One region of the Kocuria sp. ICS0012 genome, then DNA from elsewhere that is predicted to be linked to it. Evidence: riboswitches for the same ligand, from Rfam matches in the RefSeq annotation. Region 1 holds a riboswitch; each other region holds the start of a gene.

Region 1 (7,736 bases):
CGATCGCCACCCCATGGCCCGGGTCGCCGAGACGATCCTGGTACCGCTGCGCCCGTTCCTCTGACCGGACCCTCCCGATCGGCGACCACGCCGCTGACGCCACCGACGATGCCGCCCCGCCCACCGTGCGGGGCGGCGTCGTCGTCCTGTGGCGGGGTTGCGCAGCGGGGCCTCAACCCCGCGTGAGGTGACCCCTCAGCGTGGTGGCGGTGTACGCGGTGCGGAACAGGCCGCGGCGCTGGAGTTCGGGGACCACGAGGTCCACGAAGTCGTCCAGGGAGTCCGGCTGGACGGGCGGCATGAGGTTGAAGCCGTCCGCGCCGGCGTTGTCGAACCATTCCTGCATGCGATCCGCGATGGACTCCGGGGTGCCCACCATCGTGCAGTGACCCCCGCCGGCGGCGAGGCGGCCGAGCAATTGGCGGACCGTGGGGCGCTCGGCCTCGATGATCCGCAGGATGGTGCCGTAGCGGCCCTGCGGACCGGTGAACTCCTCCAGGGGCGGCAGCGTGGGCACGGGCGCATCTAGGTCCCACTGCGCGCAGTCCTGCTCCACGAACGTGGAGAGCTGTGCGAGCGACTGCTCCACAGGGAGCAAACGGTCCACGCGGGCCTGCTTCTCGAGGGCCTCTTCGTGCGTGCGGCCCACGTACGTGACCAGACCGGGCATCACGATCACGGAACCGGGATCACGCCCGGCGCGGGCCACTTCGGCCTTCACCGCCGCGTAGTACTCCTGCGCGGCGGGCAGGTCGTAGGCCACGGCGTAGATCCCCTCTGCAAAGTCGGCCGCGAGTGCCTTGCCGGGCCCGGAGGCACCCGCTTGGAAGAGGACCGGTTCCCCCTGCGGGGAGCGCGGGACCGTGAGGGGTCCATCCACCAGGAAGTGGCGGCCCTCGTGGTGCAGGCGGTGCAGCTTGGAGGGCTCAGCCCACCGGCCCTCCGGGTCTGCGGTGACGGCGTCCTCGTCCCAGCTGGCCCACAGGGCGCGGGCCACCTCCACGAACTCGCGGGCGCGCTCGTAGCGCTCATCCTTGGTCGGCATGGCCCGGTAGCCGTGGTTGCGGGCCTCGGAGTCCCACATGGAGGTCACCACGTTCCACCCCGCTCGCCCGCCCGAGATGTGGTCCAAGGACGCGAGCATCCTGGCCGCGTGGAACGGGGTGAAGAACGTGGTGGACACCGTGCACACCAGGCCGACGCGCTCGGTGGCCCGCGCCATCGCGGACAGCGCTGTCAGGGGTTCCAGGCTCCAGCGGGGCCCGCCGGAGACGTCACCCACGCTGTGCCCGTCCGCGAAGAACACCGCGTCGAACAGACCGCGTTCGGCAGTCCGGGCGAGCTCCTCGTAGTAGGCGATGTCCGTGAGGCGGTGCACCGGGGAGCCCGGTGCGCGCCACGCGGCCTGGTGGTGGCCGGCCCCGTAGAGGAAGGCGTTGAGGTGCAGCGTCCGGGCGGGTGTCCCGGGCGGCTGGTTCACCTGGGTGGGACGGGTGGACGCCGCAGGGGCGGCGGACGGGGTCCGCGCGGTGTCGTGCGGGGCGGCCATGTCAGTCCATCACCAGTCCACCGTCGACCACGAGGTTCTGCCCGGTGACGCCGCGGGACCAGTCGGAGGCGAAGAAGAGGGCGGTGTCCGCGAACTCCTCCGGGGTGGTGACCCGACCCAAGGGCGTACCGGCGGCAATGGCGTCGAAGACTTCGGCCGGGGTAGCGGCACTCGCGTCCGTGGTGCGTAGCAGGCCACCGGAGATCATGTTCACGGTGATGCCCAGGGCCCCCAGGTCCTTGGCCGCCGTGCGGGTGAGGGAGAGAAGGGCGGCCTTGGCTGCGGTGTAGTCGTGGTAGGGGACCACGGGGTTCTGGAAGAGATTGGTGCCGATGTTGATGATGCGCCCGTGTCCGGACCGGCGCATCCCCGGGACGACCGCCTGGATCACGTTGAGTCCGCCCACGACCGCGCCGGTAAACTGCTGGGAAAGATCCTCGGCGGCGAGGTTTTCGAGCGAGGGGCGGGCGTCCCCGTTGAAGCTGAAGTCCACCAGCGCGTTGTTCACGGCCACCGTGATGGGCGCACCGAAATGGTCCTGGGCGAGTGCCACCATCTGCTGCACCTGCCCGGCATCGGTCACGTCCGCCCGAACGGCAATGACCTTGTCCTCACCGAGTTCGCGCACCAGTGAGCGGGCCCGCTCCTCGCTGGAGTGGTAGTTCACGACCACCCGGGCGCCTTCGCGGGCGAAGGCTCGGCTGAGGTGTTCACCCAGACCCCGGGCTCCCCCGGTGATCAGGACGATGGTGGTGTCGATCCGCATGCTCACTCCTGTGGCTCACGGCGAAGAACGCGGTGCGCCACCCGTGCGGTGCCACCGTGACATCCCTTCGCCAGTACTAACTGGACAGGTTCGACGGGTGTCATCTCAGCCATTGCATCCAGGGCTCCCCGGCCCGGTGGGTCGTGGGAACGTGCAGCGGCACCCCGTGTCACTGGGCCCAGTCTAAGCACAGGGGGGCCGGACCGGGGTCGCGCACGGCGCAGGCCGTCGGAGGGCATGGCCAATGCGGTTGTCCAGCGCAGTCAGGCCAGGGTCGTCCCCTTGGACATCGCGCGGACGGGGAGGATCAGCCCTCCCGCCACCACTCGTCCGCCGGGGTCACCGGGACCGTGCGCTTGTGGCGGGTGCGCAGGAACGTGCTTTCGATCTTGCGGGCCACCTCCTCGGGGACGTCCTTGCCCTCGAGGAAGTCGTCGATGTCGTCGTAGCGCAGGCCCAGCTCGTCCTCGTCCGTGCGCCCGGGGTTCTCGTCCAGGAGGTCCGCGGTGGGGACCTTGCCCACGAGTTGCTCGGAGGCCCCCAGGTACGCGAGCACCTGGCGGTTCTGCCGTTTGTTCAGCCCGCCCAGGGGCAGGACGTCCGCGCCGCCGTCGCCGAACTTGGTGAAGAACCCGGTGACCGATTCCGCCGCGTGATCCGTGCCGATCACCAGCAGGTTGTGGTCCCCGCCCACCGCGTACTGCGCCGTCATACGCACGCGGGCCTTGGTGTTACCGCGGGTGAAATCGGTGAGCTGCTCACCGGTCGCGGCACCGTAGGCGGACTCGAAACCGCGGACGGCCGGCGCGACGTCGTACGTGATGACCCGGTCCGGCTGAATGAATTCGAGCGCCGCCTGGGCGTCGGCCTCGTCGTGCTGGATCCCGTGAGGCAGCCGCATGGCCACGAACTCCGCCTCGATCTCGTCCTCGCGCAGTTTCTCGACCGCGAGCTGAGCCAGGCGCCCGGCCAAGGTGGAGTCCAAGCCGCCGCTGATCCCCAGGACGAATCCCGCGGTGTGCGTGGCCTTGAGGTAGTCGCTCAGGAAGTCGACGCGGCGTTGGGCCTCCCGCTCCGGATCGATCTGCGGAGAGACGCCGAGCTCGGCAACGATCTGTGCTTGCAATTCACGCATGCGTCCATGCTAGTGGCCGGTTCCCGCGGGGACAGGGGCCTACCGCCAGCCCGTCCCGTGGCCCGGAGGACGGAGGCCGGCGCTGGGCCCCGGTGCTGGACCCCCACGCTCGGACACGCCCCCGAGGGACCTATGAGATGCTGATCACATGAACGAGAACTCCTACGAGACCATTGAAATCCGCCGCGAGGGACGCGTGGGTGTCATCACCCTGAACCGTCCCAAGGCACTGAACGCGCTGAACGAACAGACCATGCGGGACGTGGTGGCCGCCGCGACCGAGCTGGACCGTGACTCGGGGATCGGCGCGCTGATCCTCGCAGGGTCGGAGAAGGCCTTCGCGGCCGGTGCTGACATCAAGGAGATGTCCGGCAAGTCCGCGTCCGATATGTACCACGAGGACTTCTTCGCGGGGTGGGACGCTTTCGCCCGGCTGCGCACCCCCAAGATCGCCGCGGTGGCCGGTTACGCGCTCGGCGGTGGGTGCGAGCTCGCGATGATGTGCGATCTGATCCTCGCCGCGGACACTGCAGTGTTCGGTCAGCCCGAGATCGCCCTGGGTGTGATCCCCGGGATGGGCGGCACCCAGCGCCTCACCCGCGCCGTGGGCAAGGCCAAGGCCATGGACATGATCCTCACCGGACGGCAGATGCGCGCCGAGGAAGCCGAGCGTTCCGGTTTGGTCTCCCGCGTGGTCGCAGCGGACGAGCTCATGGACACCGCCCTGGAGGTCGCCGGAAAGATCGCGGAGATGTCCAAGCCCGCGGCCCAGCACGCGGTCGAGACCGTCAATGCCGCGTACGAGTCCGGGTTGTGGGCCGGCGTCCAGCACGAGCGGCGGGTCTTCCACGGGCTGTTCTCCACCGCGGACCAGAAGGAGGGCATGTCCGCGTTCGCGGAGAAGCGTAAGGCGCGGTTCTCCCACGAATGAGCCCTGTAGGGGACGACGACGCCGCGCGGCCCGGGCCGCGCGGCGTCGTCGCGTGTCAGGTCAACACTACGCAAGTGCGGTTCAAACACGGCCGTGGTTCCGCGGATGCGGATAAACTCCTCCCATGACCCACCTCCGTATCTCCCAGGCCGCGACCTTCGTGGGCGTCAGCGACGACACCGTCCGGCGGTGGATCGAGCAGGGCACGCTCACCGGGCACAAGGATTCCGCGGGGTACGCCGTGGTGGACGGCGCCGAACTCGCGGCATACGCGCGCGACAACGCCGTGAGCCCTCAGGATCCCGCCGGGGTGAACAGTTCGGCGCGCAACCGCCTCGTGGGACTCGTGACCGCGGTGACCTCCGATCCCGTGATGTCCCAGGTGGAGCTGCAGTGCGGCCCGCACCGGATCGTCTCGCTCATGAGCACGGAAGCGGTGCGTGACCTGGGGCTGGAACCGGGGTCCGTGGCCACGGCCGTGGTGAAGTCCACCGCGGTCATCGTCGAGACCGAGGGGCGCAAGTGATGGGGCGCGCGGCGACACGCATGCGCGCCCTGGCTTGCGCGGTGAGCGCGGTGGCGCTCTCCGGGTGCGCGGGAGCGTCGGACGGGGGAGGGAACGCGGCGTCGTCGTCCGATCAGGAGACGACCCTGCGGGTGTCCGCGGCGGCCTCGCTGACCCATTCCTTCGACGAGCTCGCGCGCACGTTCGAGGCGGCGCACCCGGGGGTGAAGGTCAGCATGAACTACGGAGGCTCGTCCGGGCTCGTGCAACAGCTGACCGAGGGCGCCCCCGCGGACGTCTTCGCCTCCGCTGACCAGAAGAACATGAAGAAGCTCACGGACGCGGGCCTGGCCGCGGGGGAGCCGAGCGTGTTCGCGACCAATGTGCTCACCCTCGCGGTACCCAAGGACAACCCCGCGGACATCACCTCCTTCCGGGACGTGGTGGACCGGGACGTCAAGCTGGTCACGTGCGCCCCGGAGGTACCGTGCGGTGCGGCCACGCAGGAGATCGAGAAGGCCAACGGTGTCGCGCTTCACCCCGTGAGCCAGGAGAACGCGGTCACGGACGTGCTCGGCAAGGTGACCTCCGGGCAGGCGGACGCGGGGATCGTGTACGTCACGGATGCCAAGTCCGCGAAGGACAGGGTCACGACCGTCGAGATCCCGCGCACGGATCAGGCGGTCAACAACTACCCCGTGGTCGCCCTCAAGGATTCCGCGGAGCCGGAGCTCGCCCGGCAGTTCGTGGACCTCGTCCAGGGTGACGAGGGCCGGAAGGTCCTGGGGGACGCGGGCTTCGGCGCACCGTGACGCGCGGGTTCGTCACGACCCCCCGGTGGGTCCTGGTCCCGGCGGTGGCGGGGGCGCTGGTCATCCTGTTGCCCTTGCTCGGCATGGTGCTGCGCATCGATTGGGTGCACCTGGGGGAGTTGCTCACGAGCGAGTCCTCGCTCGCCGCGCTGTGGTTGAGCCTTCGCACCGCGGTCGCGTCCACGGCGCTGTGCCTGGTGCTGGGGTGCCCGCTCGCCCTGGTCCTGGCCCGTTCCACCGTGCGCGGCCTCACGCTCCTGCGCTCGCTGGTGCTGCTGCCGCTCGTGCTGCCACCCGTGGTGGGCGGTATCGCGCTGCTGTACACCTTCGGACGCATGGGTTTCCTGGGCGGCCCCCTGTCCTCGGCGGGCGTGGACATCGCGTTCACCACCGCGGCCGTCGTGCTCGCCCAGACGTTCGTAGCCCTGCCGTTCCTGGTGGTCTCCCTGGAGGGCACGCTGCGCACCGCGGGCGTTCGCTACGAACGGGTCGCGGCGGGCCTTGGTGCATCCCCCACGCGCACCCTGTTCCGGGTCACGCTGCCCCTGGTGCTGCCCGCGGTGCTCTCCGGGACCGCGCTGTCCTTCGCGCGCTGCCTCGGCGAGTTCGGCGCCACCCTCACATTCGCGGGCAGCCTGCAGGGCGTGACCCGCACGCTCCCGCTCGAGATCTACCTGCAGCGCGAGACCGATCCCGACGCCGCCGTGGCCCTCTCCCTGCTGCTCGTGCTCGTTGCTCTGCTCGTCGTGGGGGTCAGCGCTCCCTCCCGACGACGCTGCGGCGCCGGCTTCCGCGCCAACCTCACCCGGTGGTTCGCGCCGGGTCCGCAGTGGGGTCCCGATCCGGAGGGATCACAGCCCCGGTCCGGCGGCTCGACGCAGTCCTCGAAGGACAGCCGCACTGCCCATGCGGTCGGTGACCGACCCGCGGCCGGGTCTGGGACGGCGGACGCCGGGGCCGGGCGGAATGGCGCCGTGGTCAGGACCGCAGCCGCATCCGCGGTTGCACCCGGGGGCGCGTCGGGCCTAGGGGGGAGCACGCCCCGCGCAGCGGGGGAGGCGCCCGGACTGATGGTCCGTGTTGAACACGACCGCCGCCGTGTGGCCGCCGAGTTCACGGTGGAACCGGGAACCACCGCGGCCCTGATCGGGCCCAATGGCGCGGGGAAGTCCACCGTGTTCGACGTGTTCGCGGGCCTGCTGGCCCCCGACCACGGTGAGATCCGGGTGGGGGACGAATCCGTGCTGCGCGCCGGTGGGACGGCCCAGGACATGTGGGTCCCGGCGCATCGCAGGGGTGTGGCCCTGATGGCCCAGGAACCGTTGCTGTTCCCCCATCTCAACGTGCTCGACAACGTGGCCTTCGGCCCCCGGGCGAGTGGCGCGGGGAAGGCGATGGCGCGGCGTCGTGCCATGGCGTGGCTGCGCGAGGTGGACGCGCGGGCGTTCGCCCAGCGCATGCCGGACGAGCTGTCCGGCGGGCAGGCCCAGCGCGTGGCGATCGCGCGGGTGCTGGCCGCCGAGCCGCGCGTGATCCTGCTGGACGAGCCCCTGAGCGCCCTGGACGTGACCGCGCGGCCTCGGATGAGGAAGGTGCTCCAGCGGGTGCTCGCCGGGCGCACCGCAATGATCGTGACGCACGACCCGCAGGACGTGGCCGAACTCGCGGACCATGTGGTGCGGCTGGAGCGGGCCGGCAACCGGGATCCGGCACCGCGCACGACCGCCGACTGAGCGCGGCGCGCCTACTTCACCTCGCGCATGAGCACACGCCAGATCCCGATCACCAACGGGACGGACAGCAGGGCGAGACCGAACGCCACGCCCTGGAGCACGGCGATCAGCTGGGTGAGCCACCCGCCCGCGAGCTGTCCCCAGTCCGGATCGGGATTCAGGGACTGGCCGGTCAGCGCGGCGAGGATCAGGAAGGCCCCGAGGGCCATGACCCAGGCGAGAGCCACCGCGATGGTGCCCAGCGCCGCCGCCGAGAGCAGTTTGGCGAGGACCACGCGCAGCCTGCGGGGTTCCTGCGTGAAGGG
Region 2 (7,736 bases), on a different contig from region 1:
ACGGCCGGGAAACTGTGGCTCATGGGCGGATCGGTGGTTCTCGCCCTGGTGTTCCTGCTGGCGTGCGGCCTCCTGCGCAAGCCGTGGGGGTATGCCCTCGGGTGGGTGCTGCAGGTCGTGCTCATCGCCACGGGAGTGCTCGTGCCCTCGATGTTCGTGATCGGCGTGTTGTGCGCCCTGGCCTGGTGGTACGCCGTGGTCAAGGGTGGCGCGATGGATCGTGAGAACGTGCGGCGCGCGGAGGAACAACGCCGCTGGGAGGTCGAGAACCCCCTGACGTGATCACCGTCTCCCGGCTGTGGTCCCCGGGCGTTGCCGCGCGGGGACCACAGGCCGTTAGGCTCGGAGCGGAACCTGATCGACCGAGGACTCCGCGTGGGTCCACAGCAAGGAGAAGCACATGACGCAACGCACCCTCGTCCTCGTGAAGCCGGACGGCGTCCAGCGCGGCCTGACCGGGCAGATCCTGGCCCGCATCGAGGCCAAGGGCTACACGCTCGCGCAACTCGAGCTCGTGACGGCGACCCGCGAGATTCTCGAGCGGCACTACGAGGAGCACCAGGGCAAGCCGTTCTTCGAGCCGCTCGTGGAGTTCATGCTCTCCGGGCCCGTCGTGGCCGCCGTGGTCGAGGGGGACCGGGTCATCGAGGGCTTCCGCAGCCTCGCCGGTGCCACCGAGCCCACCACGGCCGCCCCCGGTACCATTCGCGGCGATTTGGGTCGGGACTGGGGCGAGAAGGTGCAGAAGAACCTCGTGCACGGCTCCGATTCACCCGAGTCCGCCGAGCGGGAGATCGGCATCTGGTTCAGCTGAGCTGAACGCGGGATCCATGACCGACTACGACCCGCGGATCGTCGACCTGTACGACGGGGCCAACCCCGACGGGCCGGACCAGGCCTTTCGTGACCGCGGCATCCTGACCGATCAGTGACGGCGCGCCGGGTTCGAGGTCGACGCGGTTCGGGGCGACTGGCAGCGGACGCCATTCGACGGCACGCACCCCATCATGGTGTTCGAGGCGCACGCCGTCTGAGCGCGGCGTCGGTGAACGGCTCAGGCGAAGATCGCGGTCGAGAAGCGCACCGCGATGATCCCGAAGACGATCACGAGCACCCCGATGCCCAGGAGCCACGCCCACGCGGCGGAACCGGCGGCGGTGCCACGCGAGGAACCGATCAGGCCGGCGCGGCGCATCCGCGCCGTCGTATGCGCGAGCAACAGGGTCTGGGCGCACCACACGATCATGCAGTACAGGCACAGGGCGTTGATGTGGAAAGTGGTCTGCCACCATAGCCACAGGGTGAACACCGAGCCAGCGGCGATCCCCAGCCACAGCAACCACCAGAACCAGCTGGCGTAGCGTGCGCCGGCGAGTACGCCCACGGCCACGGCGATCACCACGGCGTACGCCACGATCCCGATGAACGGGTTGGGGAAGCCGAAGAGCTCCGCCTGCGGGGTGCGCATGACCGTGCCGCACGAGAGCCACGCGTTGATGTCGCAGCTCGTGCGGTGTCCCGCGTCCTTGTAGATCGCGAGCCGTTCCGCCACGAGCACGGCCGATGCGGCGAAACCCACGATCGAGAAGATCACCGCGAGCACGGCCCACGCGCGGTCCGAACGGGTGGCGTGCGCCGGAGTCGTCTCGGGTGTCCGGTCGGTCAGGGGGGTGGTCGCGGAAGTTGGGCTCACGCGCCCGATCGTAGACCATGCGCATGACGACCCACCGGGCGCGGGCCGCCCGTGGCGGCGGGTGACGCCGGCACACACCCCGTACACGCGCTGTGGTCCGGCCGGTGGAATGTGGTCCGGACCACCCGGAATGTGCCCCGGCCCGGGGTGACTGTGAGATACTGCCAATGGTCGGGCCTCAGCCGCACGTGAGGAACCGGCCCGGCAGGAACACCGATCTCCCTCGGTACGGACCCGCGCTCTCACAGGATCGAGCGCGTCCGGAGCGGGGCAAGTTCGCGGTCCCCACGGACCCAGCGACTCGGGCATCCACCGGCTCGCGGACAGTGCGCGTGACACACGCCGCGCCCGCGAGTACGACTTTGACTTCCGGCGGCCGCGTGGCAAACACCGGCTCGACCGACCGAGCACACCTCGGGCCCGGGTGCGGGCGGTGTCCCGAGCAGGAGCACAACTTCACATGGAACCTGAGAAGGACAACGCGGAACAGTCACCCCTCGAGACTGCCGCCACCACCCCCGTCGAGGACAGCACCACCACCGACCCCGCCGTCACGCCTGATGCACCGGCCGACGACGCCGCCGTTCCCCATTCCGAGCCCGACGCCGCCGTGCCCGCCGACACCGCTACCGGGCAACCCGCGACGACCGACGCGTCCGCCGAGGATCCGGGGACGTCCGATTCCGCGGCCACCGCTTCCGACGATGCTGGCGTTGCGCACACGCCCGCGCGCGAGATCCCAGTGGCCGAGATCCCCGAGGCCGAGCAGCCCGCGGAGAGTATCGAGGACGAGATCGCGCTCGATGTCGAGGACGCAGCCGGTGACGCCGCTGAGAGCGCCCGCGAGACGGATGAGCAGGCCGCTCTGCGCGCCGACGGGCCCGAGCAGACGACGCAGGCCGGCGAAGGAACCGGCTCGGCCGAGGCGAGCGACGAGCAGACCGACACCTCGGAACAGACGGACGCGCAGACTGTACAGGTCGAGGAGTCCGCGAACGACCAGCCCAGCACCCAGGAGAACTTCGGGGCCTTCGGTCCCGGTGCCTCCCTCATGTTCCATGCCCCGGACCCGGACGAGATCCGCCGTGCCGCCGAGGAGCAGGCTGCCCGACTGCGCGAGGCTGCCAAGGAACGCGACGCCCAGCGCGAGGCCGAGCGGGCCGCGCGCAATGACGTGGACAGCGAGGACGACAAGTCCGGCGAGGTCACGAGCAAGCGGCGTCGCCGGCGGCGTCGCGGTGACGAGGACATGGAACTCGTGGACGAGTCCGACGGCTCGGTGACCCGGGTCCGCGCCCCGCGCGGTGCCGGTGAGGGCACGGGCAGCGACGAGGTGACCGGGGTCAAGGGCTCCACGCGGCTCGAGGCCAAGCGTCAGCGTCGTCGTGAGTCCCGGCAGTTCGGCCGCCGCCGCCACGTGATCACCGAGGCCGAGTTCCTGGCCCGGCGCGAATCCGTGGAGCGCAAGATGCTCGTGCGACAGAAGGACGACCGGATCCAGATCGGTGTGCTCGAGGACGGGATCCTTGCTGAGCACTTCGTCTCGCACACCCAGCAGGACTCGCTGATCGGCAACGTGTACGTGGGCAAGGTGCAGAACGTGCTGCCGTCCATGGAGGCCGCCTTCGTGGACATCGGCCGCGGCCGCAACGCCGTGCTCTACGCCGGTGAGGTGGACTGGGACGCCGCCGAGCTGGGCAGCAAGCCCCGCAAGATCGAGAACGCCCTGAAGTCCGGGGACACCGTGCTCGTGCAGGTCACCAAGGACCCCGTGGGGCACAAAGGTGCTCGGCTCACGAGCCAGGTGTCCCTGCCCGGTCGCTACCTCGTCTACGTCCCGGGCGGTTCCATGACGGGGATCTCCCGCAAGCTCCCGGACGTGGAGCGCCAGCGGCTGAAGAAGATCCTCAAGGACCGGTTGCCGGAGGGCGCGGGCGTGATCGTGCGCACTGCGGCGGAGGGTGCCTCCGAGACCGAGCTGACCAACGACATCAACCGGCTGCGCTCGCAGTGGGAGCAGATCCAGGACAAGGCCAAGTCCACCAAGACGCTGGCCCCGGAGATGCTGTACGCGGAACCGGACCTGACCATCAAGACCGTGCGGGACGTCTTCAACGAGGATTTCACCGCCATGGTGGTCCAGGGCGAGCAGGCGTGGGACAACATCGAGGCTTACGTGACCTACGTGGCGCCCGACCTGCTGGACCGCCTCGAGCGCTGGACCGGCGATGACGACCTCTTCGAGCACATGCGCGTGGAGGAGCAGATCCAGAAGGCCCTCGAGCGCAAGGTCTTCCTGCCCTCCGGCGGATCGCTCGTGATCGACCGCACCGAGGCCATGACCGTGGTGGACGTCAACACCGGCAAGTTCACGGGCTCCGGGGGCAACCTCGAGGAGACCGTGACCAAGAACAACCTCGAAGCCGCCGAGGAGATCGTGCGGCAACTGCGGTTGCGGGATATCGGCGGGATCATCGTGGTGGACTTCATCGACATGGTTCTGGAGTCCAACCGCGATCTCGTACTGCGCCGGCTCGTGGAGTGCCTGGGCCGGGACCGCACGAAGCACCAGGTGGCCGAAGTGACCTCCCTGGGTCTCGTGCAGATGACGCGCAAGCGCATGGGTACGGGGTTGCTCGAGGTCTTCTCCGAGCCGTGCGAGGAATGCGCGGGCCGCGGCGTCGTGGTCCACGACCACCCCTTGAAGGGCCGCTCCGGCGCGGCTCCCTCCGACCACCGCGGCACTCGACACGAGCGTAAGCGTTCGCGCAACAAGCAGCACAACGGTGCGCAGGACAAGCCCAGGAACGGCAACCAGCACCACGGTTCGGACGAGCCGGACCAGGCGCGCGTGGAGGCCACCCGCACGGCGTTCGCAAACATCGCCGCGGCCTCCTCCCACGACGAGTCCGACGACGCCGCACGGAATGCTTCCCAGGGCACCGCACCGCAGTCCGGGGGCGGGCAGGCCGAGGACACCGGTTCCCAGGAGCAGCAGACCTCCCGCGGTCAGCAGGGCGGGGAGCACGCGTCCGAGAACTCCCACGGGGAGTCCGAGGGCGGGCGCCGTCGCCGCAAGCGCCGCGGCAAGCGCAGCCGCGGTCGCGGTCAGCAGGGCGAGGACAACGCCGTGCAGAACGACGGTTCCGGCCGGGACGGTTCCGGGAACGACTCGCGCGGGGATTCCCGGTCCGAGGACCGTTCCGGTGGGGACTCGTCCGCGAGCCTCACGATTCACGGCGAGGTCATCGAACTGCCCCACGGGCAGTCTGAGCAGCGGGGGAGCGAGGGCACCCAGGAGGCCCTGTCCCTGGATTCGCTGAGCGCCGCGTTCACGGATGCGGGCGAGGACGAAACCTCGACCGAGGGTGCCGTTCAGGATGCGGACGCCGCGTCCCAGCCGCGAGAGGCGGTGTCGAAGCGGTCGGCCGCCGGACACGCGCCGTCGAACTCCGGGACTGCGCAATCCAGTGCAGGGCAGACGAGTGCCGCGCAGCAGCAGAGTTCCGGGGCGGCGTCGTCCCCCGGCGGGAACCGGCCGGCGGCGGCGCCGGCGGCTCCGACCCGACGGCGCCGTGGGTCGCGGCGTGCCGTGGCGCCGGCGGCCGCGCCCGGAACCGCGAGCGTGGAGACCCACGAGTACACGCAGGAACGGCAGGTCAGCCGTTTCACCGCGGAGGCCGGGGCCGTGGCCCCCGCGGCGTCCGGTGACCAGCCCACCATCGTGGGTGTGGGCATCAAGGCTCAGGACATCACGATGACCGGCAAGCAGGACTGAGTGACCGGCGGCTGGATCCGTCGCCACGCGAGCAACACAGGGGCACCCGGGATTCCGGGTGCCCCTGTGGCATGATCGGGGACACACACACGGGGTGCTGCGCACTGCGGCTGAGAACACACCCGTCGAACCTGATCTAGCTCGTACTAGCGAAGGGATTGTCGTGGACACCACGCCTTCTACCGCCATACCCCGCGTCCTCTCGATTGCCGGAACCGATCCCACGGGCGGGGCGGGTCACGCCGCGGACCTGAAATCCATCGCCGCACTGGGCGGGTACGGGCTGAGTGTGATCACCGCAGTGGTCGCCCAGAACACCCGGGGCGTCGTGAGCGTGCACACCCCACCCGTCCAGGTCCTGCGGGACCAGCTGGACGCGGTCGCCGGGGACGTCACCCTGGACGCGATCAAGGTGGGGATGCTCGGCTCCGTGGAGGTCATCGACACGGTCCGGGACTGGCTCATGGTGGGGCGCGCACCCGTGGTCGTGATCGACCCCGTCATGGTCGCCACGGCCGGTGGGCGATTGCTGCGTCCAGACGCCGAACGGGCCCTGCGGGAGCTGCTGCCCCACGCGAATCTGATCACCCCCAACCTCCCGGAACTCGCGGTGCTGGCCGAGCGCCCCGTGGCCGCGACCTGGGACGAGGCGCTCGAGCAGGGACGCGCGGTCGCGGCGGCGTTCCATACCCGGGTCCTCGTGAAAGGTGGCCACTTGGCCGGGGACACAACCCCGGACGCCCTGTTGCTCCCCGGTCAGGACGAACCCGCCGCGTTGTTCGAGGGTCGCAGGGTGCACACGCGTAACACCCACGGCACCGGGTGCTCGCTGTCCTCCGCGGTGGCCACAGTCGTGGCGCGGACCGGGGACTGGCCCGAGGCGATCCGCACGGCCCGCACATGGTTGCGCGGTGCACTGCGCGGCGCGGACGAGTTGCACGTGGGTCACGGCAACGGTCCCGTGCACCACATGCACCACGTCCAGCACCTCGTCACGGATCCGGCGTTCGTGATGACGGCCGCCGCGGAATCCGAGGGCCCCCGGTTCACCGACGAACTGTGGGAGGAGAGCGCCCCGGTGCGTGAACGCATTGCCGCCCTGGCGTTCATCCGGGGCCTCGGGGACGGCACCCTGGACCCAGGCGAGTTCGAGCTGTACCTGGACCAGGACATGCAATATCTGCAGTACTACTCCCGGGCGCTGGCCCTGCTCGCGGCCTCCGCCCCGGACGAGCGTTCGCGCGAACACTTCGCCGCGGCGTCGGCCTCCGTGGTCTCGGTCGAGTCCGCGCTGCATCGCGCCCGGCTCGGGGACCGGGAGCCCATGCCGCCGAGTGACGTCACGAGCAGTTACGCGGACTTCCTGCTGGCGCGCACGGGTCAGGACGGCTTCGCGGTGGGCTCCGCCGCGATCCTGCCGTGCTACTGGCTCTACGCCCACGTGGGTGCGGAGCTCACCCGTCGTGCCCGCGTCGCGGGACCGCAGCACCCGTTCGCCGACTGGCTCAGCACGTACGACGATCCGGACTTCCAGACCGCGACCGAGTCGGTGCGCGAGATCGTGGACCGGGAGGCCGCCCACGCGGACCCGGCCACCCGGGAGCACATGCGCCGCGCGTTCCACCGGGCGTGCGCGCTCGAGCTGGCCTTCTTCGCGCAGACGACCCCGGCGACGTCGGCGGAGGGCGAGCGGCGCGCCGCGGCGCAACTGGCATGACTTCGGGTGATCGGGTAGGCTGGGGTGTCGGTGCCGAGCGCCGGTGTGTGTCATATCCAGTTCACGCACCAGGTTGCGGCACACTCGGGCGAACATCCTGAATCGATGCGATAGCCACGCGGAGAATGCGGTCGGTCACGGATCACCGCGGCGTGATGTCTCGACATTCGCAGTCCTCCAGGAGTACGCCCGACCCACACACGTAGTCCATAGATGTCGAGAGAAGTGAGTTCCCAAGTGGTGTACGCGATTGTCCGCGCAGGCGGCCGCCAGGAGAAGGTTTCCATCGGAGACCTCGTGACCCTTGACCGCGTCGCCGGCGAGGCAGGCAGCACCGTAGAGCTTCCTGCGCTGCTGCTGGTCGATGGGGACAAGGTCACCTCCGACTCCAAGACCCTGGCCAACGTCAAGGTCACCGCCGAGATCGTCGAGGACCTGCGCGGTCCCAAGATCTCGATCATGAAGTACAAGAACAAGACCGGTTACAAGAAGCGTCAGGGCTTCCGCGCCGAACTGACCACCGTCAAGGTCACCGGCATCGACGCCTG
Region 3 (7,736 bases), on a different contig from region 1:
CGACAACTGGCGCGAGGAGAAGTCCCTGACCGCGGACGAGGGCCGGGGTGGGCAGGACACTGCCCCCCAGAAGGGCACCCTCCAGGAGCTCGGTTCTCGGGCGCGTCGCGCAGGACGCCGCATCCGAGGAGCCGTGCCTTCCCGCGGTGTGCCCACGCAGATGGACGCCATGATGAAGGGCGCTTCCTTCGTGATGTCCTCTGGTCAGCGGATGTCCTTGGCGGAGCGCGGGCTACCCATGGGCCGTGTCATCGCCGGCCGCGACCGCGCCATCGGTTGGCTGCCCGGCATGGTGGGCGGCTGGACCGCCGAGCGCGACATCCCCGAGCCCCCCAAGGAGTCCTTCCGCAACTGGTGGAAGAAGCACGAGGGGGAGACCGGGGAACGACTCGAGCGCGACGGCGTCACTGCAGCGCCGGGAACCGAGCGCACCGGTGCGGGGCCCGCGGAGGACCACCCGGCGTCGTCCGTCGAGGTGGCAACCCCCCAGGGCTCGCACGGCGAGTCCAAGGCAGCCCGGACCGAGGAGACCGCGGCCGGCACCGGCCAGGACGCCGCCACCCCGGGTGCCGGCGCGGATGCCGTGGCCGGGGCGTACAGTGCTGCCACGGGCGACCCCCACGAGGACAACATCGCACCCCGCAACGGCCACGCAGGCCGCGGGAACCAGGACGGAGAGCCGGCATGAGCGCCGACGCCAAGACCGAAATCCTCGAGCGGCTCAACGGTGCGCTCGCGGACCACCCGCGGGCACCCCACGTGCCCCGCGACTACCGGCACACCTCGGACCTCGGGCGGGACGAGATCATCGACATGCTCGAGGACCGGTTGCTGGATTACAAGGCCAACGTCTACAGGGAGACCGCGCAGACCGTGGCGCAGCGCGTCGCCACCCAGCTTGGGACCTCCGCGCGCTACGTGATCCCCGAGGGCCTCGACACCGCGTGGTTGCCTGAGGAGACCGCCGCGCGCCGGGCCATCGTGGACCCCAATGACGGTCGCAAGGCCTCCGCGCTGACCGTGCGGGACCTCAACCAGGTGGACGCCGTGGTGACCTCCTCCACGGTCTCGTGCGCGCAGACGGGCACCATCTTCCTGTCCGGGCGCCCGGACGAGGGTCGGCGCGCCATCACCCTGGTGCCGGACCACCACATCTGCATCGTGCCGCTGGACTCCGTGGTGGAGCTCATCCCGGAGGCCATGGCCCGCGTGGAGCCCACTGCGCCCACCACCATGATCTCGGGGCCCTCGGCCACCTCGGACATCGAGCTCGAACGCGTGGAGGGTGTCCACGGTCCGCGCACGCTGGACGTGATCCTGCTGGGTTGAGGCCGCGCGGTCCTGTCCCGCATACTTCGAGAAAGGTCCCCGTCGCCCGCGTTACCGCGGTGACGGGGACCTTCGCGTTCACACGTTGCTCACCAGCAGCGATCGCTCACGAGGAGCTGCCGCGCGCTACAAGCGATCAGTCAGTCCAACGGCTATCCACCACGAACCGCTGGACCTCATGGTGACACACGCGCGGAAACCGCTCCTTGAGGAGGAGCTGTGATCGAACGGGTCAGTAGCGCGGCAGCGCCGGGTCCACCCGGTCGATCCACGCGAGCACCCCGCCGTCCAGGTGCTTCACGGTGTCCTCCCGCAGGGCGTAGTCCCTGCGCAGTGCCGCGAGGGCCTGGGCGGAACGGGCACCGGCCTTGCAGTGCAGGATCACGGTGCCCTCCGCCTCATCCGGAAGAGCCGTGACACCCCGGTCCAGGACGTCCTGCAGCGGCACGTGCACGGATCCGGGGATGGCCACGAGTTTGCGCTCCCAGTCCTCGCGCACGTCCACGAGCGTGAAGGACGTCTCCCCGAGGGACCGGGCGGTCAGTAGCTCGGCCAGCTCCGGGGCGGTGACGGTCTCGTGGGGGGCGGGAGCGGCGTCGTCGTCGGAGGGCAGACCGCACGCGAGCGCCACCCGCGAGAGATCCGTGACGGGTGGGCGGTGCGGGTCCGGCAGGACCGTGAGCTCGCGCCACGTCTGGGCCAGGGCGTCTTGGATGAGGACCCTGCCGAGCAGGGGACGGCCGATGCCCGTGATGAGTTTGAGCGCCTCGGTGACCATGACCGAGCCGATCGTGGCCGGGAGCATGCCCAGCACACCGCCCTCGGCGCACGAGGGGACCTGGCCCGGCGCCGGCGCTTCCGGGAACAGGTCGCGGTACACGGGGCCGTGACCGGACCAGAACACGGAGACCTGGCCGTCGAAACGCAGGATGGAGCCCCACACCACGGGGATGCCGGTGAGTTCGGCGGCGTCCGAGACCAGGAAGCGTGTGCCGAAGTTGTCCGCGCCGTCCATGATCAGGTCGTAGCCGGAGAAGATCTCCAGGGCGTTGTCGGTGCTCAGCCGCTCGGGATGGCGGTGCACGGTGACCAGGGGGTTGAGCCGGGCCACGGCATCCGCGGCGGAATCGACCTTGGGCCGACCGATGTCGGCCATCCCATGGACCACCTGGCGTTGCAGGTTGGACACGGATACGACGTCGTCGTCGACCACGCCGATGGTCCCCACCCCGGCGGCCGCGAGGTACTGCAGCGCGGGAGCGCCGAGCCCGCCCGCGCCGATCACCAGGACGCGTGCGTTCTTGAGCCGACGCTGCCCCTCCTCGCCCAGTTGCGGCAACGTGAGGTGGCGTGAATAGCGTTCGAGTTCCTCGCGACTCAGATCGGAGGCGGGGGCCACGAGGGGTGGTAGCGGGGTGCTCATGAAACCTGCGATTCCAGCTGTGGGGTGGTGGATGAAGGCGCGGGCCAGTCCCCGCGGGGCGCGTCGGCGGTATCGATGCGCCCGGCCATGGGCGAGGACGCCACGGCGTGCGTGCGCCGCGCGATCCGCCCCGCGCCGCGGGCCAGGTGCCCCGCGAGCACGGCGTGCTTCATGGCACTCGCCATGGCCACGGGATCCTGCGCGCGGGTCACGGCGGACGCGAGCAGGACGGCGTCGGACCCGAGTTCCATGGCCAGGGCCGCCTCGGACGCCGTGCCGATCCCGGCATCCAGCACCACGGGCACGGACGCGCGGGACGCGATGAGTTCGATGTTGTGCGGGTTGAGGATCCCCAGACCCGTGCCGATGGGAGCACCGAGGGGCATCACGGCCACGGCCCCGGCGTCCTCGAGCCGCAGCGCGAGCACGGGGTCGTCGGACGTGTACGCGAAGACCTTGAAACCGCGCCGAGCGAGTTTCTCGGTCGCGTCCAGCAGCTCCACACCGTCCGGGAGCAGGGTGTCCTCGTCCGCGATGATCTCGAGCTTGACCCAGTCCGTCTCCAGCGCCTCGCGCCCCAGTTCAGCGGTCAGCAGGGCGTCCCGCGCGGTGTAGCACCCCGCGGTGTTGGGCAGCACCCGGATGTCGTTGCGGCGCAGCAACCCGTACAGGCTGTCCTGCGGTGTCCCGGCCGACGACGCCGCTGCGCCACCTCCCACGCGACCGCTCGCCCGGTTCGCCTTGCCGGATGCTTGCGCGCCCGCTGGCGAGGCGGGGCCGGGCGCGAAGCGGCGCAGGGCCACCGTGGTCAGTTCCGTCCCGGAGGCCAGCAGGGCCCGTTCGAGCATCGCGAAATCGGTGAGGCCCCCGGTGCCCATGATCAGCCGGGACGAGAGCTCCACCCCGGCCACGGTCAGGGGGGTTCCGTGCGTGGTCATGTTCAGCCTCCCTGCACCGCGGTGACGATCTCCACGGATTGACCCGCTTCCACGGGGGTCGTGGCCCACAGGGAGCGGGGGATCACGGCGTCGTCCACCGCCACGGCGATCCCCAGGGGATGGCCGTCCGCGGCGGTGCCCTCGGGTGTGATCTCGCGGCCCGTGAGGTCGACGACGGCGCTCGCGACCGTCAACCCCGGGGTCACCGCCACGGAGGAGCCGTTCACGACGGCCGTGGAGGAATTGTCTGTGGTCTCGGGCGCGATCATTCGAGTCCTCCATGCATCTGGGGATAGCTCTCGGGTGTGGTGAACGGGGCCTCGGGGGCGGGGTTCGAGTGCCGGGCCGGGTCGGTGTCGGCGAGGAACGCGGCGTCGGACTCGTGGTCCGCGAGCGGGTCCAGGACGCCGGTCACGAGCTCCGCGGCGAGCCGGGACGCCACGGGGGTCAGCAGGATGCCGTGACGGAAGTGACCCGTGCTGATCACGAGCCCGGCCACCGAGGTCTTGCCCACGTACGGCAGGTCGTCGGAGGTTCCCGGGCGGGCGCGGGCCATCATCTCCAGGACGTCGCAGTCGTCGATCGCGGGGACCACGGCGCGCGCGTCCCGCAACAGTTGGTGCACGCCACCGGCCAGTACGGATTCGCGCCCGTCCTCGCGGCTCGTGGCGCCCAGCACCAGGGTCCGGTCCTCGCGGGGGACCATGTACACGGGCCGGCCCAGGACCTGGGCGCGCACCGTGCGCGTGAGCAAATGCGATTCCCCGGGGGCCAGGGCGGTCTCGGGAACCCGCAAGCGCAGGATGTCCCCGAACACCGGGCGCAATCGGAGGTCGAGTCCCTCGGGCAGCCCGCCCATGGTGTTGGCGGTCAGCCCGGTGGCCACGACCACGGCGTCCGCGGGGATCACCTCACCGGAGTCCACCTGCACGCCCGTGGCCTGGCGGGGTTCCCTGCGGGACGTCAGCACGGTGTCCACGCGGGAGGTCAGCCACTGCGCCGGTCCGGCGTCGGGGACGTCCCCGATGGTGGTCAGGTGCGGGCAGTTCAGGGTCTCCACCAGGGCGGCCGCGAGCATCCGGGGGTCCACCTGGCGGTCGGAGACGATCCGTACCGCACCGCTCAACCGCGGCGCAAGAGCCGGTTCCAGGTGCCGGGCCTCCCGCGTGGAGATCTCCTGCACGTCCATCCCGGAGGCGATCTGGTGTGAGGCGAGGTCGGAGAGGGATTGGGCGTCCGCGGCGTCGGCGGCCACCACGAGCGTCTCCTCGGTGCGGTAGCCCGTGGGCAGGCCCGTGGCCGCGGTGACGCGCTCCACGAAGTCCGGGTACTCCGCGGCGGAGGCCCGCATGAGGGGGTAGAGGCGTTCCTGGCCGTACTGGGTCTCGGCGATCGGTGCGAGCATGCCCGCGGCCGCGCGGGTGGCGCCCCACGCCGGGCGGGGATCGACGACGGTCACGGCGGCCCCGCGGCGTCGTAGTTCGAAGGCCGTGGCCAGGCCCACGAGACCAGCTCCGGCCACGACCACGTGGTCACCGAGGTGCTCTGGCATTGTTCCTCCCTCCGGCGGCATGATCCGCATCAGGTGATCCGGTCGGCGGCTCACGCCCTCTCAGCCCGCTGCGGTGGTTGTTGCCAACGTGTGCGGACTCCCGTGGAGTTCGTCGAACGGCGACGAACGGCCCTGCCAGTCTAATCACCCCTAGCTGTGGAACGCAGGGGGACTTCGCGGCGGGCTGATCGGGCGAGGTGTCCGCGGGCGCGCGGTTCGTGCCACGATGGCCGCATGGGACACACGAGCCAGACGGGTACCGGGCGCCGCGCCGCCCTCGAGAAGGCGCGACTGTACGTGTGCGTCACGGCGCGCCGCGAGCGCGGTGACCTGCGGGAATTTCTGCACGCCGCGTACGAGGGCGGGGTGGACATCATCCAGTTGCGGGACAAATCCCTCGAGGCCGCAGCGGAGATCGAGGCCATCGAGGTGCTCGCCGACGTCGCCCGTGAGCACGGCGCACTTTTCGCCGTCAACGACCGCGCGGACGTCGCGCTGCTCACCGGCGCGGACGTGTTCCACGTGGGCCAGGGCGATCTCACCACCGCGCAGGCTCGGCGGGTCCTGGGGGACGACGTGGTGATCGGGCGGTCCTGTCACTCCCCGGCCCAGGTGGACGCCGCCGTGGCCGACGCCGGGCTCGACTACTTCTGCACCGGGCCCGTGTGGGAGACCCCCACCAAGCCGGGTCGCGCGGCCGTGGGGCTCGAGCTGCCGCGCTACGCTGCTCAGCACGCGGGGGACAAGCCCTTCTTCGCGATCGGCGGGGTCGACACCGCGCGGTTGCCGTCCGTGCTCGACACGGGTGCCTCGCGCATCGTGGTCGTGCGGGCCGTGACCGATGCGGAGGACGTCACCGCGGCGGCGCGGGCGCTGCGGGACACGCTGCCCGGGTGAGCCCCGATCTTTGAACGCGGTGGAGCGGCGGCGCCGCGGTGGGATGGCACCGCTCGGGTGGCGACGTGTTCGGTGGGGTGGTGCGCGTCGGGGCGGAGTCATGGCGCCGCAGTGTATTGCCGTCGCGCGGGTGGCACGGCTCGCTCGGTACGCGGAGCGGAACCGTTACGGGGTCCCGCACCGCCCGGGGTGCTGCTGGCACCACGGGGTGACACCGGGGAACTTCCCCCGGTGATCGGCCACCCACCGGTACACGCGGTCCTGGACCCACCGCACGGGCGGTAACCGGTAGAACGGCTCGAACACCCGGATGCCCAGGGCGGTGTCCAGGGTCACGGCCACCGCGTGCGCCCCCGAGGATCGCTCACCGGAACGGGATAGGACGGCCCACACCGACGCGTTGCCCTCCGCATTCGTCAGTCCGAACCGCTCCAGTACGCCGGGGACCTGGTAGGCGTGCAGGGCGATCCGGTCATGGCGGTCCAGTGTCCGGGCCCATCCCACGCAGCGCGTGCAGAACCCGCAGTTGCCGTCGAAGACCAGGTGCAGGGACGCGCCCTGCTCGGTGCCCCGGGGGTTCACAGCAGCACCGTCCCGTCGATGCACGCGGTGCAGTGTCCGCCCACGAACACGTGGTCCCCGTCCGACGTCACGGTCACGAGGCCGCTGCGTCCCATGAGGGTGCCCTGTCGGGCGATGTAGTTCGCGGGCGCCCGGTCCGTACGGATGAGCCACTGGGCCAGGCTCGCGTTGAGGCTTCCCGTGACGGGGTCCTCGTACCCGCCGGTGCCACCCACGAAGGCGCGGACCTCGAACTGGTGCGGGCTGCTCTGCGGGTGGGGACCCACCACGCCGATCTTGGCGCCGTGGAGAGCGGGAAGGTCGGGCTCGATCGCCAGGACGTCCTCGGCGCCAGCCAGAAGCAGCGCGGCCCAGCCGGGGCCGTTGTCAACCCACTGATGGGCGACGACCTGCTCGTCCCGCAGGCCCAGGGCCGCGGTTACGCCCCCGAGCAATTCCGGGCCCAGGTCTCCCGTGCGGTCGGTGGGTGGGGCCTCGAAGGTCAGTGCGCCGTCGTCGGACGGGCGGATCCGCACGAGGCCCGCGGCGCATTGCTGGACGATGACGTCCTTGGCACGCGCGGTGTTGCCCGCGGTGAGCCATGCGTGGGCCGAGCCCAGGGTGGGGTGACCGGCGAACGGCAGTTCACGGTCCGGGGTCCAGATGCGCAGCCGGTAGTCGGCGTCCGGGTCCGTGGGTGGGAGCACGAACGTGGTCTCGGACAGGTTGGTCCAGCGCGCGAAGCGGGCCATGGCGTCGTCGGTGAGATCGGTGCCATCCAGGACGACCGCCACCGGGTTGCCCAGATAGGGCTCCCGGGAGAAGACGTCGACCTGGGTGAACGGGCGCGGACGAGGTATTGGGCTCATGGGGTGATTCCATCACGATGCGCCGACGGGGTGTCATCTCGCGCCCGGGCCTCACACGGCGCGGCCAGAGACAACATGTCCGGCGCACACGCGTGCCGGACGGGCGTCCGGCACGCGATGCCCCGCACCCCCGGTGGGCTCACCCCCGCCGCAGCACCACCCCGCGG

Evidence for each region. A riboswitch is a leader RNA that binds a small molecule or an ion and turns the genes downstream of it on or off. The one in region 1 is predicted to bind thiamine pyrophosphate.
Region 2: another riboswitch for thiamine pyrophosphate. It lies ahead of A5728_RS05870 (bifunctional hydroxymethylpyrimidine kinase/phosphomethylpyrimidine kinase); the one in region 1 lies ahead of A5728_RS07570 (3-oxoacyl-ACP reductase).
Region 3: another riboswitch for thiamine pyrophosphate. It lies ahead of thiO (glycine oxidase ThiO); the one in region 1 lies ahead of A5728_RS07570 (3-oxoacyl-ACP reductase).

What each region holds. Positions count from the first base shown of each region.
Region 1 covers NZ_LZMM01000046.1:78,960-86,695, forward strand. Annotated here, with positions in the region: gene A5728_RS07560 (phosphatidylserine/phosphatidylglycerophosphate/cardiolipin synthase family protein) at 1-64, shown strand, start outside; gene A5728_RS07565 (LLM class flavin-dependent oxidoreductase) at 173-1,549, opposite strand; gene A5728_RS07570 (3-oxoacyl-ACP reductase) at 1,551-2,315, opposite strand; TPP riboswitch at 2,361-2,492, opposite strand; gene nadE (ammonia-dependent NAD(+) synthetase) at 2,623-3,450, opposite strand; gene A5728_RS07580 (enoyl-CoA hydratase) at 3,599-4,381, shown strand; gene A5728_RS07585 (molybdopterin-binding protein) at 4,506-4,907, shown strand; gene modA (molybdate ABC transporter substrate-binding protein) at 4,928-5,698, shown strand; gene A5728_RS07595 (ABC transporter permease) at 5,695-7,431, shown strand; gene A5728_RS14785 (hypothetical protein) at 7,443-7,736, opposite strand, start outside.
Region 2 covers NZ_LZMM01000038.1:16,469-24,204, forward strand. Annotated here, with positions in the region: gene A5728_RS05850 (DUF4233 domain-containing protein) at 1-282, shown strand, start outside; gene ndk (nucleoside-diphosphate kinase) at 401-814, shown strand; gene A5728_RS05860 (vitamin K epoxide reductase family protein) at 1,055-1,693, opposite strand; gene A5728_RS05865 (Rne/Rng family ribonuclease) at 2,154-5,471, shown strand; TPP riboswitch at 5,552-5,647, shown strand; gene A5728_RS05870 (bifunctional hydroxymethylpyrimidine kinase/phosphomethylpyrimidine kinase) at 5,635-7,188, shown strand; gene rplU (50S ribosomal protein L21) at 7,426-7,736, shown strand, end outside.
Region 3 covers NZ_LZMM01000043.1:54,460-62,195, forward strand. Annotated here, with positions in the region: gene A5728_RS07050 (LutB/LldF family L-lactate oxidation iron-sulfur protein) at 1-688, shown strand, start outside; gene A5728_RS07055 (lactate utilization protein C) at 685-1,329, shown strand; gene moeB (molybdopterin-synthase adenylyltransferase MoeB) at 1,562-2,752, opposite strand; gene A5728_RS07065 (thiazole synthase) at 2,749-3,690, opposite strand; gene thiS (sulfur carrier protein ThiS) at 3,693-3,959, opposite strand; gene thiO (glycine oxidase ThiO) at 3,956-5,242, opposite strand; TPP riboswitch at 5,232-5,356, opposite strand; gene thiE (thiamine phosphate synthase) at 5,477-6,139, shown strand; gene A5728_RS07085 (thiol-disulfide oxidoreductase DCC family protein) at 6,305-6,745, opposite strand; gene A5728_RS07090 (PhzF family phenazine biosynthesis protein) at 6,718-7,569, opposite strand.